One region of the Micromonospora sp. NPDC050795 genome, then DNA from elsewhere that is predicted to be linked to it. Evidence: riboswitches for the same ligand, from Rfam matches in the RefSeq annotation. Region 1 holds a riboswitch; the other holds the start of a gene.
The links. A riboswitch is a leader RNA that binds a small molecule or an ion and turns the genes downstream of it on or off. The one in region 1 is predicted to bind cyclic di-AMP.
Positions count from the first base shown of each region.

Region 1 (4,471 bases):
GCTGCTCGGCAAGCCCGCGCAGCCGGCCCGCGCGCGACGCGACCCGTTCCAGCTCACCGGCGGCGTCCGTGAGCTGAGCACCCTCGGTGAACGCCAACGGGCCGCCCGCGCGGCGGCCCGGGAGCGTCCCGAGGACTACCGGGACTACGCGCACGTGGTGGTGGACGAGGCACAGGACGTCTCGCCGATGCAGTGGCGGATGATCGGTCGACGCGGCCGACTGGCCTCCTGGACCGTGGTGGGCGACCCCGCGCAGACCGCGTGGACCGGCGATCCGGAGGAGCTGACCCGGGCCCGCGACCAGGCGCTGGGCCGGCGTAAGCGACACGACTTCACGCTCACCACCAACTACCGCAACTCGGCGGAGATCTTCGCGGTGGCGGCGGCGGAGATCCGGCGGCTCTACCCGGACCTGCCGCTGCCGACCGCCGTCCGCTCCACCGGGGTCGAGCCGGTGGAGCTGGTGGTGCCCTCGACGGGCTTGGAGACCGCGACCGTGGAGGCCGCCGCCGGCCTGCTGGCCGAGGTGGAGGGCACGGTCGGGGTGATCACGCCGGTCCCCCGCCGGGACGAGGTCGCCGGTTGGCTGGGCGCGCTCGGCGCGCCCAGGTTGCAGGTGGTGACCAGCCTGGAGGCCAAGGGCATGGAGTACGACGGGGTGGTGCTGGTCGCCCCGAGCGAGATCCGGGCGGATCCGGGCGCCGGGGTGCGCACCCTGTACGTGGCGCTCTCCCGGGCCACCCAGCGGCTCACCACCATCGACCCGACCGGCTGACCTGTGCGGACTGCCGCCGGCGGAACGCCCTGCCCGTACACTTGCACACATAGCGATGTGAGCATACATTTGACCGGGTCCCGACCAGCGGCGGAAGGTGGTTCTCGTGGGCGCAGGTCATGACCACCACCATGGGTCCGTCGCCAATGCCGCGCACCAGCACCGAGGTCGACTCTGGGCGGCGTTCGGGTTGCTCGCCACCCTGATGGTGGTCGAAGCGGTGGTCGCACTGCACACCGGCTCGCTCGCCCTGCTCTCCGACGCCGGGCACATGTTCACCGACGTGCTCGGCATCGGGATGGCGCTCGCCGCCATCACGGCGACCCGGCGGGCCACCGGCGACCCGCAGCGCACCTTCGGGCTCTACCGGCTCGAGGTGCTCGCCGCGCTGGCCAACGCCGTCCTGCTCTCCGGCGTCGCGATCTACGTGGTGGTCGAGGCGATCCGCCGCTTCGGTGACCCGCATGAGGTCATCGCCGGTCCGATGCTCGTGGTGGCCGTGCTCGGCCTGCTCGCGAACATCGCCGCATTCGCGCTGCTGCGCGCCGGAGCCAAGGAGAGCATCAACCTCCAGGGCGCCTACCTGGAGGTGCTCGGTGACCTGCTCGGCTCGGTCGGCGTCATCGGCGCGGCGCTGCTGATCACCGTCACGGACTGGTGGTGGGCCGACCCTCTGGTCGCGGTCGCCATTGGCGTGTTCATCCTGCCGCGCACCTGGCGGCTGGCCCGCGCCGCCATCCGCATCCTGGTGCAGGCCGCCCCGGAGCACCTCCAGGTGACCGCCGTGCACGACCGGCTCGCCGCCGTCCCCGGTGTCGTCGAGGTGCACGACCTGCACGTCTGGACGCTCACCTCGGGCATGGAGGTGGCCTCCGCCCACCTGACCATGGCACCGGGCGCGGAGGTCGGCGCGGTGCTCACCGCAGCACGTACGGCCCTGCACGACGACTTCCGCATCGAACACGCGACCTTGCAGATCGAGCCCGGCGCGGCTTCTGGAGCCTGCGGCTCCATCGAATGGTGACCGGCTCGTCGATTTCCGTGGTGACGTACGCACCGTCCGTCACATTGGCTGCAGCGACCCCACCCGCACCGGTAGGCTCGGTCCCGGCCGTAACCAGGCGGCGCCTACCCGGCGCCGGTGGCGGTCGCCGCCTAATCGCCCAGCAGGGCGAACCGGGGAACCATGTTCCTGGGGTGTATCCGCGTCAGCGGTAGGGATCTTCCGTCCCGAACCCGTCAGCTAACCCGGTCGGCGGCTGACGGAAGGACATGCGCAGTGGCACCAGCACGACCACCCGCCGCCCGACTGGCGGCCCTGATCGTCGCGATGTTCGCCCTCGGCGTCGCGCTTCCGGCCGGCACCGCCTCGGCCGCACCCCCGACCGGTCTGCGGGCCGCCGCACCCGACTCCGACGAGGAGGGCGGCACCCCGGCGTTGCGGGCCCAGCTTGAGGCGGCCAGCAAGGGCTACCTGGACGCGAAGCGCGCCCTGGACACCTCAGTACAACGGCAGAAGCAGCTCGGCACCCAGTTGAAGACCATCGAGGTCGAGATCGACCAGCGCAACGGCAAGGTCGGCGAGATCGCCGAGGTCGCCTACCGCACCGGCCGGCTCGGTGCGGTGTCGGCGCTGCTCAACAGCAACACCCCGGAAGGCTTCATGGACCGGGCGGCCGCGCTGGACGCGGTGGCGGCCAACGAGGACCGGGTGCTGCGCGACCTGCTGGACACCAAGGACAAGGCCAACCGCACCCGGGTCGCCCTGGACGGCGAGATCAACGAACAGCGCAAGCAGGTCGCGGTGATGGCCAAGCGCAAGGAGCAGGCCGAACGGGCCCTGACCGTGGCCACCACGCCCAAGCCGCAGACCACCGCCGACGCCGGCTCCAACCGGGGCACCTCCAGCGCCAACGCGAAGGCCGCACCGCGCAACTCCGACGGCTCCTGGCCCTCCGAGTCGTGCAGCATCAACGACCCCACGCCGGCCAACGGCTGCATCACCCCGCGCACCCTGCACGCGCTCAACCAGGCCAAGGCCGCGGGATTCACCCGGTACGTCTCGTGCCACCGCCCCAGCGGCTCGGGTGAACACCCGAAGGGCCGGGCCTGCGACTTCGCGGCGCAGAAGAACGGCTTCGGCGGCAACGCCACCGGCGGCGACAAGACGTACGGCAACAACCTGGCCGCGTACTTCATCCGCAACGCGGACCGGCTCGCCGTGCTCTACGTGATCTGGTACAGGCAGATCTGGCTGCCCAGCAGCGGGTGGAAGTCGTACAGCGGGGCGCACGGCACCCCGTCGACCGACCACACCAACCACGTACACCTGTCGGTCTACTGATCCACGCGTCGTGATGCCTGTGAGCCACTGGAGGGCTCACAGGCATCACGTGCGTCCGGGGCCGGGCTACGTCACCGCGCGTACCCCTGATGTCGTCGCTCGTCGGACGACCCGGCAGTGGCCGGCGGGCAGCATCGCGGTATGCCTCGGATCCGACCCACCACCCGCAAGGCGCTGCTCACAGTGCACCTCGTCACCTCGCTCGGCTGGCTCGGCGCTGACCTGGTGCTGCTCACCCTCGGCGTCGCCGTGCAGCGGGGCGCCGACCCGGCGGTGGTCTATCCGGTCACGGCCCTGGTCGGCACAGTGTTGTTCGCGCCGCTGAGCGTCCTGGTCTGGCTGGTCGGAGTCGCCAGCTCGCTGCTCACCCCATGGGGCCTGCTGCGCCACCGCTGGGTGCTGGTCAAGCTCGTGCTCACCACGGTGATGGTCGGGCTGGTGCTGTTCCTGCTCACCCCGAATCTGCGTCACGCCGGAGCGGTCGGCGCCGCTCTGCCCGCCCGCGATCGCGCCGACCTGGTCATCGCGCCGGCGGTGTCGACCAGCCTGATGGTCATCGCGACAGTGCTCTCCACCTACAAGCCGTGGGGCCGACGTCCCACCACCCGCCCGACCCGCAACAACGCGCCAACCAAGATCTCCTAACGCACCAACCCACGCCCCGCCCCGCACGCCGCGCCCTACGCCCCCGCGATCTTGCACTTACTGCGCCGACATATGGGTTCATCCCACTGATATCGACAGCCGAAACTGCAAGATCGGCGCGCCAAGGGCGCCGCGAGGGGCGCCGACGGGGTCGGCCACGGGGTGGGTCGGGAGGCGAGTCAGGGGGTGGGGGGTGGGGCTTTGTTGGTTCGGTCTAGGGCGGCGCCCAGGCGGGTGGCCAGGGCTAGGTGGGCGGCCTGGGCCTGGCGGAACGCGTAGCGGAACAGTGGCCTCGGCGCGGTCAGGGTGATCTCGACGTCGACGCGGGTCAGGCCGTCCGGCTCGGCGCGTAGTCGGGTGTGGTTTCGCACCGTGGTGGCCGGCCACTGGCGGGCCACCATGACGATCTCGTCGCCCTCGCTGATCAGCACGTCCGCGTGGTAGGTGGTCCGGAAGCGCAGCGGACCGGCCGCCAACCGGTCGTTGATCGTGTAGCTGGCCTGGGCGCCGGGCCGGGGCGGCACCCGGCGAACCCGCACGATCAGCGGATGCAGCTCGCCCTGCCGGGTCAGGTCGCTGAGCAACGCTGCCGCCTCGGCGGGTGAACACCGGGCCTGGACGGTGTAGCTGAAGGTATCGCTGCTGAGCACACCGTCTCCCGCCGTCGTCTGGTCGCCCGATCGTCCCGTACCGATGTCTGACTGGCA
Region 1 covers NZ_JBITGE010000004.1:16,807-21,277, forward strand. The annotation lists gene ACIBEF_RS05040 (HelD family protein) at 1-775, shown strand, start outside; gene ACIBEF_RS05045 (cation diffusion facilitator family transporter) at 882-1,799, shown strand; cyclic di-AMP (ydaO/yuaA leader) riboswitch at 1,918-2,049, shown strand; gene ACIBEF_RS05050 (coiled-coil domain-containing protein) at 2,055-3,119, shown strand; gene ACIBEF_RS05055 (hypothetical protein) at 3,261-3,764, shown strand; gene ACIBEF_RS05060 (SRPBCC family protein) at 3,944-4,414, opposite strand.

Region 2 (4,471 bases), on a different contig from region 1:
GCGTAACGGCCGTCACGTTCGAGGTCGCGGCGCTTGGGCGAGTCGATGATGAAGCAGAACAGCCCCTCGGCGGTGATGACCGGGGAGACCGGATGGACGCGGGGCCCGCCGTCGGCACGGACCGTGGCCAGATAGCCGAAGCCCGGCCCGTACTGCTGAAGGAGAACGCGGATCCCGTCGGCGAGTCGGGGCTCGTCGGCGGCGAATTCGGACCAGGAAGCCACGTGGGCATTCTATCGAACAAATGTACGAGCAGCGACCTCGACGCGCTGGTCACCGCCACCGAATCTGGCCGCCACCGGGAAGGCTATGGTGGTCCGATGCTGCTCTCCGACCGTGACCTGGTCTCCGAGATCAAGGCCGGCACGCTGGGCTTGGAGCCGTTCGAGCCCACCCTGGTCCAACCCTCCAGCATCGACGTCCGACTCGACCGGCTGTTCCGGGTCTTCAACAACCATCTCTACACCCACATCGATCCGGCCATGCAGCAGGACGACCTGACCTCGGCGGTCGAGGTCCCCGACGGCGAGCCGTTCGTGCTGCACCCGGGGGAGTTCGTGCTCGCCTCGACGCTGGAGGTCATCTCGCTGGGTGACCAGCTCGCCGGCCGGCTGGAGGGCAAGAGCTCCCTGGGCCGGCTCGGGCTGCTCACGCACTCCACCGCCGGTTTCATCGACCCGGGCTTCTCCGGTCACGTGACGCTGGAACTCTCGAACGTGGCGAACCTGCCGATCACCCTCTGGCCGGGCATGAAGATCGGGCAGCTCTGCATCTTCCGGCTCTCCTCGCCGGCCGAGCACCCGTACGGCTCGGTGGTCTACGGCTCGCGCTACCAGGGCCAGCGGGGGCCGACACCCAGCCGCGCCTGGCAGCACTGGCGCACCTGGCCCACCCGCTAGGACCCAGAACGACGAGGGCCCGCCGCGAGGAGATCGCGACGGGCCCTGCGGTCACACTGGGTCAGCCTGGACGGCCGTAGCTGTGGATCGGTCCGTCGTCGACCTTCTTCATCTTGACCGGTTGACCGGCCTGCGAGGCGTGCACCACCCAGCCGCCGCCGACGTACATGCCGACGTGGTGGATGTCGCTGTAGTAGAAGACCAGGTCGCCGGGGCGCAGGTCACCCTTGCTGACGTTCTTGGTGACCCGGCTCTGCGCGGCGGCGTTGTGCGGGAGCGACACGCCGGCCTTCGCCCAGGCGGCCAGCATCAGCCCGGAGCAGTCGTACGAGTTCGGACCCTCGGCACCCCAGACGTAGGGCTTGCCGATCTGCGCGCAGGCGAACTTGACCGCGGTGCCCGCGCCGCCGCCGGGGTAGCTACCCGGGCAGGGTGCCGGGCGCAGCGGACCGCCGCCGCCGCTGCCGTACACCTTCAGGCGCAGCTTCTGCAGGCGGTCGATCTCGTCGTTGATCTGCTTCTTCTTCGCCGCCAGCTGAGCTTCCGTGCGGGCCAGCTGGGCCACCATCTCGTCCAGTGGCGCCTTCTGCGCGGCCAGTTGGTCGCGCAGGTCGGCCACCTGGCGTACGTCCTTCTGCTGGTTGTGCGCGAAGCGGTCGAGCATTTCGAGCTGGCCGACCACCTCGCTGGGCGACCGGCTGCCCAGCATCGCGTTGACGGTCGAGACGTTCTCACCCATGTAGGCGCGTACGGCAAGGGCGCTGACCTTGTCCATCGCGGCGTCGACCTGGCGCTCGAGCGGAGTGATCCGGCCGGCCAGGGCGTCTGCCTGCTTGCGCTTCGCGGCGAGATCGATGCGGGTGGCGTTGTGCCGTTCGATGATCGGTTCGAGCTTGTTCCAGTCGGCGTCGATCTGGCGCTCGATTTCCGCGACGGAGGGGTCGGCGTGGGCCGCCGTGGCACTACCGGTCAGAACGACGGCGACGCCGGCCAGCGCGGCGAGTGCGGTGGTGAAGCGGGACCAGCGTGGGCGCGGCACGATCGACGCCGGGCCGGCTGATGCCGACCGCTCGGACGACGGCCGCGGGGCATGGAGTGCCACCGGGGTTCCGTACTCCTTCTTCCTGACCGCCTACCGGGTTAGCTGACGGGTTCGGGCGGGAAGTCGGCGCCCTACCGCAGTGGCTGCGGATTCACCCCGAGGGACCTGGGTCCCCGGTTCGCTCGGAAACGACTCGGCGGTGTCGGTCCGTTACCGCCCGGGGTGGGCGGAGCTGCTGTCGGGCCGACAAATGACCAGAGTAGAGACGCCCGTTACCGATCCGCAACCCGTGCGGCCGTGACACTCCGTACGGATTGGACGAGGTCACCGACCGTGTGTGAAGAATTCTTTCCGTACACTTCGATAGATGGAAAGGTATTGACGCAAGCTCCCGGACGGCGCGATGGTGACCTGACCTCACTCCGCGAGAATCTAGGGGGTTCGATGCACCATTCAACCCTGTCGACCGGCTGGCGCGCACTGCTCGCCGCCACCGTGGTCGCCGCCGCGACCACGGTGCCACTCTCCGCCGGCCCGGCCGCCGCCGCGCCCACCACCGACCGCCAGCAGCAGTACACCGACGCGGCCACCGAGTACGGCGTACCGGCCGTCGTGCTGCTCGGCGTCTCCTACCTGGAGTCCCGCTGGGACACCAACGCCGGCACACCGAGCACCAGTGGCGGCTACGGCCCGATGCACCTCACCGACGTGCGGCACGTGGCCGCCCTACCCGGACGCGGTCACCACGACGCCGGTGCCGAGGACCCACGCGGCGACGATTCCCGGCCAGCCCGGGTGCCCGCGCCCCGCCCGGTCGAGGCGCCCGCCCCGTCCACCGCCGCGTTGCAGACCGTCGACGCCGCCGCCGCGCTGACCGGCGCCGCCCCCGAGGCACTGCGCACCGACGCGGGCCTCAACATCCGGGGTGGGGCCGCGCTGCTGGCCGCGTACCAGAGGGATCTGGGCGCGCCGGTCGGCGCGGACACCGACCCGGCGGCCTGGTACGGCGCGGTGGCCCGCTACTCGGGCGCGGACAGCGCCGACGCCGCGGCGGCCTTCGCCGACGAGGTCTTCACCACCATCGGCGCGGGCGAAGCCCGGGTGACCGACGACGGCCAACCGATCACCCTGCCGGCCCGGGCGGTGCGGCCCGAACGTTCCTGGCTGGACCGGCTGGGCCTGCGCCGGCTGGCCCGCCCGGACGGGGTGGAATGCCCCCGCACCATCTCCTGCGAGTGGATCCCGGCACCCTACGAGGCGTTCGGCGACGGGGACTACGGCAACCACGACCTCTCCGACCGACCCACGCGGCAGAAGATCGAGTACATCGTCATCCACGACACCGAGGCGAGTTGGGCCACCACCCTGCAACTCGTCCAGGACCCGACCTACGTGAGTTGGCACTACTCGCTGCGCTCGGTCGACGGGCACATCGCCCAGCACGTGAAGACGAAGGACGTCGGCTGGCACGCCGGCAACTGGTACGTCAACGCGAAGTCGATCGGGTTGGAACACGAGGGCTTCGCGGCGCAGGGCACCTGGTACACCGAGGCGATGTACCGGACCTCGGCGAAGCTGGTCCGGCACCTGGCGCTGCGGCTGGGCATCCCACTGGACCGCCAGCACATCATCGGCCACGACAACGTGCCCGGCACCATCCCCTCGACAGTGCGGGGGATGCACTGGGATCCGGGCCCCTACTGGGACTGGACCCACTACTTCGACCTGCTGCACGCCCCTCGACTGGACACCGGCACCCCGGCCACCGGGCTGGTCCGGATCGACCCGGACTACACCACCAACCAGCCGGCGTTCACCGGCTGCGTCACGGCGGGCGTGCCCTGCGCGCCGCGCGGCTCCTCGGCGGTGGTGCTGCGCAGCGCACCGTCCGCTGACGCGCCGCTGGTCAACGACATCGCGCTCCGCCCGGACGGCAGCCCGAACACGATGGCCGTGTCGGACCACGGGGCCCGGGCGTCCGCCGGGCAGACGTACGCGCTGGCCGGCAGGCAGGGCGACTGGACGGCGATCTGGTACCTCGGGCAGCGGGCCTGGTTCCACAACCCGGCGTCCGCGCCGACCGCCAGTTGGACCGTCGGAGTCGTGGCGACGCCGAAGCCCGGAAAGGCCACCGTTCCGGTGTACGGACGGGCGTACCCGGAGCAGTCCGCGTACCCGGACGGGGTGCCCTACCAGGCGATCTCGCCGCTGCAGTACACGCTGGCCGCCGGGCAGCGGTACGCCGTCGGCGCGGTGCTGGCCGGCGAGTACTACCGGGCCAGCACGTTCGACGGCTCCTCACCCGGGGACTGGACGGTCATTCGCGGCAAGAACCGGTACGCGCAGATCCAGTTCGGCCACCGGATCATGTACGTCGACCTCGCCGACGTGCAGCTGTTGCCCTCCCCGGTGGGGGCACCCCGCTGAGAACCACGACGGCCCCCGGTCGGTGACCGGGGGCCGTCGTGTCGCGCTGGGGCCTGTGTCAAAGTCCTCGGTCGAGCCGAGGCGCTTTGACACAGGCCCTGGG
Region 2 covers NZ_JBITGE010000024.1:94,787-99,257, reverse strand. The annotation lists gene ACIBEF_RS21490 (pyridoxamine 5'-phosphate oxidase family protein) at 1-224, opposite strand, end outside; gene dcd (dCTP deaminase) at 321-899, shown strand; gene ACIBEF_RS21480 (NlpC/P60 family protein) at 961-2,001, opposite strand; cyclic di-AMP (ydaO/yuaA leader) riboswitch at 2,015-2,150, opposite strand; gene ACIBEF_RS21475 (N-acetylmuramoyl-L-alanine amidase) at 2,386-4,368, shown strand.
Region 2: another riboswitch for cyclic di-AMP. It lies ahead of ACIBEF_RS21480 (NlpC/P60 family protein); the one in region 1 lies ahead of ACIBEF_RS05050 (coiled-coil domain-containing protein).